Regions from separate parts of the Aliihoeflea sp. genome, predicted to be linked through region 2. Evidence: predicted binding sites of a transcription regulator. Region 2 holds the regulator's gene; each other region holds the start of a gene.
What was found. The regulator PhoB, encoded in region 2, activates phosphate uptake and scavenging genes when phosphate is short. The targets are predictions, from matches to a motif close to TGTCATNNANCTGTCAT.
Positions count from the first base shown of each region.

Region 1: a site for PhoB is predicted at 847-863, ahead of ACT6QU_RS10700 (DUF2794 domain-containing protein). Genes of this name have one in related genera too.
Region 3: a site for PhoB is predicted at 1,144-1,160, ahead of ACT6QU_RS09705 (1-acyl-sn-glycerol-3-phosphate acyltransferase). Genes of this name have one in related genera too.

Region 1 covers NZ_JBQVMV010000007.1:139,461-141,726, reverse strand. The annotation lists gene ACT6QU_RS10705 (DUF1223 domain-containing protein) at 1-552, shown strand, start outside; gene ACT6QU_RS10700 (DUF2794 domain-containing protein) at 878-1,261, shown strand; gene ACT6QU_RS10695 (heme ABC transporter permease) at 1,340-2,107, shown strand; gene ccmD (heme exporter protein CcmD) at 2,104-2,262, shown strand; gene ACT6QU_RS10685 (DsbE family thiol:disulfide interchange protein) at 2,259-2,266, shown strand, end outside.
Region 2 covers NZ_JBQVMV010000014.1:74,843-77,108, forward strand. The annotation lists gene ACT6QU_RS15200 (ROK family protein) at 1-774, shown strand, start outside; gene phoB (phosphate regulon transcriptional regulator PhoB) at 777-1,463, opposite strand; gene phoU (phosphate signaling complex protein PhoU) at 1,477-2,187, opposite strand; gene pstB (phosphate ABC transporter ATP-binding protein PstB) at 2,213-2,266, opposite strand, start outside.
Region 3 covers NZ_JBQVMV010000006.1:117,234-119,499, reverse strand. The annotation lists gene leuS (leucine--tRNA ligase) at 1-994, shown strand, start outside; gene ACT6QU_RS09705 (1-acyl-sn-glycerol-3-phosphate acyltransferase) at 1,199-2,095, shown strand; gene fsa (fructose-6-phosphate aldolase) at 2,146-2,266, opposite strand, start outside.

The DNA.
Region 1 (2,266 bases), on a different contig from region 2:
GATTATTGGGATTATCTGGGCTGGAAGGATACGCTCGCCCGGCCGGAGAACACCGAGCGCCAGCGCGACTATTCGCGCATGTTCGGCAACCGTTCGGTCTATACGCCCCAGATTGTGGTCAATGGCTCGATCGACGTGAAGGGCTCGAAGCCCGCTCGTGTCGAATCGGCGCTGCGTCGGGCGCAGATGGGCCATTCGCTGCCGGTCGACGTCGATCTCGCCTTCAATGACGACAGCCTTTTGATCGGGATCGGGGGCGGGAAGGTGGCGGCCGAGGCCGCGATCGTCATCCTCTATTTCGACGAACGGGCGGATGTCGCGATCACGCAGGGCAAGAATCGCGGCCAGACGCATAGCTACATCCACCCGGTTCGCGCCTATCACGCGGCGGGCATGTGGCAGGGCGAGAGCCAGGAATTGCGGATGCCTCTGCACGAGGTGCAGAAGAAGAGCAGCGGCGGCGTAGCCGTGCTCGTGCAGGAGATCAACGCCAACGGGCTGCCGGGAACGATCCGCGGCGCGGCGATGATCCATCATCAGCCCGGCTCCTGACCGGACCGCGAATGCACGCAGATTTTGAAGGATTGTTGACCGGAGTTGGTTCGATCCGACGTCGGCCCCGTGGGCGGGGGGCTTGGGGTTACGGAAACCGGGTCGGACCGAACCGTCTCAGGCAACGGCTGCAGACTGTCCCCGGATTGGGGCCGCAAATGGGATTAATTGTGGCGAAATTATGCCTGGTCATCACCAATTCGGACAGTCTGTCCCGCGTCGTGAAGGCGGTGTGACTGCGGGGCAACAGTGCATTTGGCCTTGCAATCTCCAGCCGACCGCGCGACCCTTCCTTGTCGCGAAACTGTCACGAGGAGGTTCGCCGATGACCGATGGCGGATTTGGCGGAGGCACCGATTCTTCCGCAATACTCATCCCGCTCCATGAGGCCCGCCGCGAGCGCATGGAGCTTCCCGTCACCTTTCACCGTCTCGAACTCGACCTGATCCTGCGTCTCTACAGCCGTATGGTCGCCGCCGGCGAATGGCGGGACTACGCCATCGACCATCTCAAGGACAAGGCGCTGTTCTCGGTCTTTCGGCGAACAAGCGAAGTTCCGCTCTTCCAGATCGTGAAGACGCCGGCTCTGGCGCGCAAGCAAGGAGCGTTCTCTGTCGTGGCCGCGAACGGAGCCATCCTGAAACGCGGACACGAACTGCCCCGTGTCCTGAACGTCTTCGATTCCAAGTTGAAGCTCGTCGGCGCCTGAGGCGCGCGACGAACTCACGCACACGGGCGTGATCATGCGGCGATTGCACGGCCGACCGCCGCGGTTTATCTGGAAGCGATGAGCGAAACGAGCGCCCCTCAAGCCAGATTGACCGATCTCGCCAACCCGACGCGGTTCATCGGCATCGTCGACCGCCTGCTTCCGTGGATCTACGGGCTGGCCGCGCTGATGCTGGCCGTCGGCCTCGTCCTGAGCTTTTCCGCGCCGGAAGACTACCAGCAGGGCATCACGGTCCGGATCATGTATATCCACGTGCCGTTCGCGTGGCTTGCCATGATGTGCTATTCGCTGATGGCGGTTTCCGCGCTCGGCACGCTCGTCTGGCGCCATCCGCTGGCCGACGTCGCGCTCAAGGCGGCAGCGCCGCTCGGCGCCGCCTTCACGCTGCTCGCGCTCGCCACCGGCTCCATCTGGGGCAAGCCGATGTGGGGAACGTGGTGGGTCTGGGACGCGCGACTCACCTCCGTCTTCGTCCTCTTCCTCATGTATCTCGGCATCATCGCGCTGACCCGCGCGCTCGACGATCCGGGGCGGTCTGCCAAGGCGGCGGCGATCGTCACGCTGGTCGGTTTCATCAACATTCCGATCATCAAGTTCTCGGTCGACTGGTGGAACACGCTGCACCAGCCGGCCTCGGTCATCCGCCTCGACGGGCCGACGATCCATTCCTCGATGCTGTTGCCGCTGCTGGTCATGGCACTCGGCTTCACGGTGCTGTTCCTGGCCTTTCACCTGACCGCGATGCGGACCGAAATCTGGCGCCGGCGGGTTGCCGCCATGCGCCGGCTGGCAGCGCGGCGGGCGGATGCGGAGGTAAGGGTTTGAACCATCTCGCCTATGTCAGCGCGGCCTATGGCGCGGCGCTTCTCGTCCTCGCCGGCATCGCGGTCTGGCTCGCCGCCGACCATCGCGCGCGCCGGCGCGAGCTTGCCGAACTCGAAACGCGGGGCGTGCGGCGGCGCTCGCAGGCACGGCCATGAGCGT
Region 2 (2,266 bases):
CAGGGGATCACGGATTCGGATGCCCGCGCGATGCTGTGGACGCCGATCACGCCCGAAAGCGACATCCCCTTCGCCGACATTCTGGAACGGCGCTTCGGCTTTCCCGTCACCGTCCAGAACGACTGCAACATGATCGCCGTCGCGCTGGGTGCCCGCGATCCGGAGCGTTATCGCGACAATTTCGTCACCCTGCTCCTGTCGAACGGCATCGGCATGGGGCTGGTGCTGCGCGGCGAACTCTTCACCGGCGCCTATTCCTCGGGCGGCGAGTTCGGACACATGATCCACCGGCCTGGCGGCGCGCTCTGCCGCTGCGGGCGGCGCGGCTGCATCGAGGCCTATGCGGGCAATTACGCGATCCTGCGCGAGGCGGCCGGGCGCAGCGACCAGACGGTCGCCGATGCCGACGTCGACCCGCAGACAATGCTCGAACTCGCGCAGGATGCCCGTGCCGCCGACGGACCGGCCCGCGACGCCTTCACCCGTGCCGGAGAGGCGATCGGCTATGGGCTGGGCTCGCTCTTCGCGCTGATCGACCCTGCGCCGGTGGCGATCGTCGGGCCGGGTACACTCGCCTTCGACGTGATGGAACCGTCGATCCGCGAGGCGATCGGCCAGACGGCGGGAGGACAGCACGACGCCGTCATCTCCTTCGACCTCGAAGCCGACGAAATGCCCTTGATCCTCGAAGGCTGCGCGCGGCGCGCGCTGGAGGCCGTCGACAACGAACTCTTCGCACCGGGCTATATCGCGACCATGCAGGCGGGCGCCTGAGATCAGCTTTCGTTGATCGAGTAGCCCGCGCCGCGGATGGTGCGGATGACGTCCGGCGCGCTGTCCGGATTGACCGCCTTGCGCAGACGCCCGACATGGACGTCGACCGTGCGCTCGTCGATATAGATCGTCTCGCCCCACACATTGTCGAGCAACTGCCCGCGCGAGAAGACGCGGCCGGGATGCTGCATCAGGAATTCGAGCAGCCGGAATTCGGTCGGGCCGAGATGGACCTCGACCTGATCGCGATAGACGCGGTGCGACTCGCGGTCGAGCACGATGTCGCCGACCTTGAGCACGCTCGACAGGATTTCGGGCTTCGCCCGCCGCAGGAGTGCGCGCACGCGGGCGACGAATTCGGGCGTCGAGAACGGCTTGACGAGATAGTCGTCGGCGCCGGTCGAAAGCCCGCGCACCCGGTCGCTTTCCTCGCCGCGCGCCGTCAGCATGATGATCGGCAGGCGCTCGGTTTCAGCCCGCATCCGCAGGCGCCGGCAAAGCTCGATACCGGAGACGGCCGGCACCATCCAGTCGAGCACGAGCAGATCCGGCACGGTTTCCTGGAGCCGGATTTCCGCTTCGTCGCCGCGCGTGATCACCTCGACCTTGTAGCCCTCGGCTTCCAGATTGTACTTGATGAGGACGCCCAGCGGCTCCTCGTCCTCGACCACCATGATCCTCGGCGCGATCATCGGCCGCTCCTCATGCCGGCCTGGCCGAGATCGACGTCTCGTCGAGCTTCGGCCGGTGGAGCGGCAATTGCTGGCCGACCATCACATAGTAGGCGTTCTCCGCGATGTTGGTCGCATGATCGCCGATCCGCTCCAGATTCTTGGCGCAGAAGAGGAGATGGGTGCAGGCGGTGATGTTGCGCGGGTCCTCCATCATGTAGGTCAGGAGTTCGCGGAAGACAGCGGTATACTGCACGTCGATATTCTCGTCGTCGGCCCTCAGCGTCACCAGCGCCTGCGGGTTGCGGCCGACATAATTATCGATCACGCCAGCAAGCTGCGCGCGCACCAGTTGCGACATCGCGTCGATCGAATGGGAGAGCTTGCGCTGCATCGCGCCCGAACCGACCGCGCTGACGCGCTTGGAGATGTTCTTGGCCAGATCGCCAATGCGCTCGAGGTCGCTCGCCATGCGGATGGCGCCGACGACGGCGCGCAGATCCTGCGCCATCGGCTGCCGCTTGGCGATCAGCGCGATCGCCCGCTCGTCGAGCTCGCGCTGGCGCGCGTCCATTACCACGTCGTCCGAAATGACCCGCTGGGCGAGCGGCACGTCGTTTTCGAGCAGCGACTGCGTCGCCGCCAGAACCATCGCCTGTCCCAGATCGCCCATGTCGCGGATCAGCCGGTCGATCTGCCCGAGTTCCTCGTCGAAGGACGCTACGATATGTTGTCCCGCCATTGTCCCTGCCCTCTTCGTATGCCGTTCAGCCGAAGCGGCCGGTGACGTAGTCCTGCGTACGCTTGTCGGACGGCGCGGT
Region 3 (2,266 bases), on a different contig from region 2:
GTATATCGGCGGCATCGAGCATGCGATCCTGCATCTGCTCTATTCGCGTTTCTTCGCCCGCGCGATGAAGGCGACGGGGCATCTGAACGTGGTCGAGGAGCCGTTCGAGGGGCTTTTCACGCAGGGCATGGTCGTCCACGAGACCTATCGTGGCGCGAAGGGCTGGGTAACGCCTGCCGAAGTGAAGCTGGAGGAAGTCGAAGGCGCGCGGCGTGCGACGCTGATTTCGACCGGTGAGGACATCACGATCGGATCGATCGAGAAGATGTCGAAGTCGAAGAAGAACGTCGTCGATCCCGACGACATCATCGCCTCCTACGGCGCCGACACGGCGCGCTGGTTCATGCTGTCGGATTCGCCGCCGGACCGTGACGTGATCTGGACGGAAGCCGGCGTCGAGGGTGCGCACCGCTTCGTGCAGCGCGTGTGGCGTCTGGTTTCGGAAGCTTCGGAGACGCTGAAGGGCGTTTCGGGCGCGCCTGCGCGGGAGGGCGAGGCGGCCGCCATCTCCAAGCTCGCGCACAAGACCGTGAAGGCGGTTGGCGCGGATATCGAGCGGCTCGGCTTCAACAAGGCGGTCGCGCGGCTTTACGAACTGGTCAATGCAATGGCGCCGCGCGTTCAGGCGTTGGCTGCGGCGAGCGATGCCGACAAGGCGGCGCTGCGCGACGCGTTCGACAAGCTGCTGGTGATGGTGGCGCCGATGATGCCGCATCTGGCAGAAGAGTGCTGGGCGGCGCTGGGCGGCGAGGGCATGGTCGCGGATCAAGGCTGGCCGCAATTCGACGCGGCGCTGACCGTCGATGATGAAATCACGCTGCCGGTTCAGGTCAATGGCAAGAAGCGCGGCGATCTGACGATCGCGCGCGACGCGGACCAGTCGGCTGTGGAAGCGGCAGCGCTTGCGCTCGACGCCGTGCAGAAGGCGCTCGAAGGCAAGGCGCCGCGCAAGGTCATCGTCGTGCCGCAGCGGATCGTGAACGTCGTAGCTTGAGCTGGCCCAATAAGGCGGGCGCCTGTGGGCGTCCGCCGGTCCGGTGCTGCTGCGCCGGTTCGACCTGCGATTGCGTTCGATGGCGACGGCTATCTACACGTTCGCTGTTCTTCAGGAACTTTTTGTTACCAAACTCATTCTTGCAAGAATGTCATGGCCGCGTCATCCCGTTCGGCGATGAAGGCGCGTGACGGAGTGCATAGAATGAATCTTCGGCAGGCGCCGTTAAGTCTCACCTCGATCATCAGCTATCTGATGCCTTCGGCCAAGCCGCGCGACCATGTGGTCGACCAGCTCATCGCCGAGCGTGCGACGCATCTGTCGCGCAACCCGGCCTGGCCGGCGCTGCGGCCCCTGATCTACCGCTATTTCGACTATGACCTCGCCGTCTCCATGGCCAACGACATGGCGCCGCTGCCGGGCATCGCGGCCTTCGACTATCTGTCGAAGCTGCTGGCGCTCGACGTGACCGTGACTGGGCTCGACAACATTCCGAAGACCGGCGGCTTCGTGCTGGCGCCGAGCCATCCGACGGGCATCGCCGACGGTATCGCCGTCTACGACCTGATGAAGCCGGTGCGCGACGACCTGTCGATCTTCGCCAATCGCGACGCGCTGCGCGTCTCGGCGGGCCTGCGCGACCTGATCATCCCCGTCGAGTGGCGGCAGGGCGAGAAGAGCCATTCGAAGAGCCGCGACACGCTGGAAATGACGGCCAAGGCCTTCGCCAACGACCGCGCCGTGGTGCTGTTTCCGTCCGGCCGCATCGCCTACTGGAATCAGAACAAGCTGACGGAACGGCCCTGGCAGCCTTCCTTCGTGGCGCTGGCACGGCGTTACAACGTGCCGGTCGTGCCCGCGCACATCACCGCGCGCAATTCGGGGCTGTTCTACTTCCTGTCGAAATACTCGACCGAGATGCGCGACATGACGGTGTTCCACGAGCTTCTCAACAAGAAGAACCGGCCGTTCGAGATCACAGTCGGCAAGCCGATCGCACCCGATCTCCTGCAGGGGGACGCGGCCGAGGTGGCGGGCCTACTGCAAAAGCACACGGTCGAGGATCTGGCGCGGGACCCCGGCGCCGAGTTCCGCAGGTAAGAAAAAACCCCGCTCGAAGCGGGGTTTTTTTGTGCTCGGGATTTGACCGATCAGCCGATCTTCTGGCCGGTCTTGGCCCAGTCGGCGAGGAATGTTTCGAGGCCCTTGTCCGTCAACGGGTGCTTGACCAGCGCCTTGAGGGTCGCCGGCGGCACGGTCGCGACGTCGGCG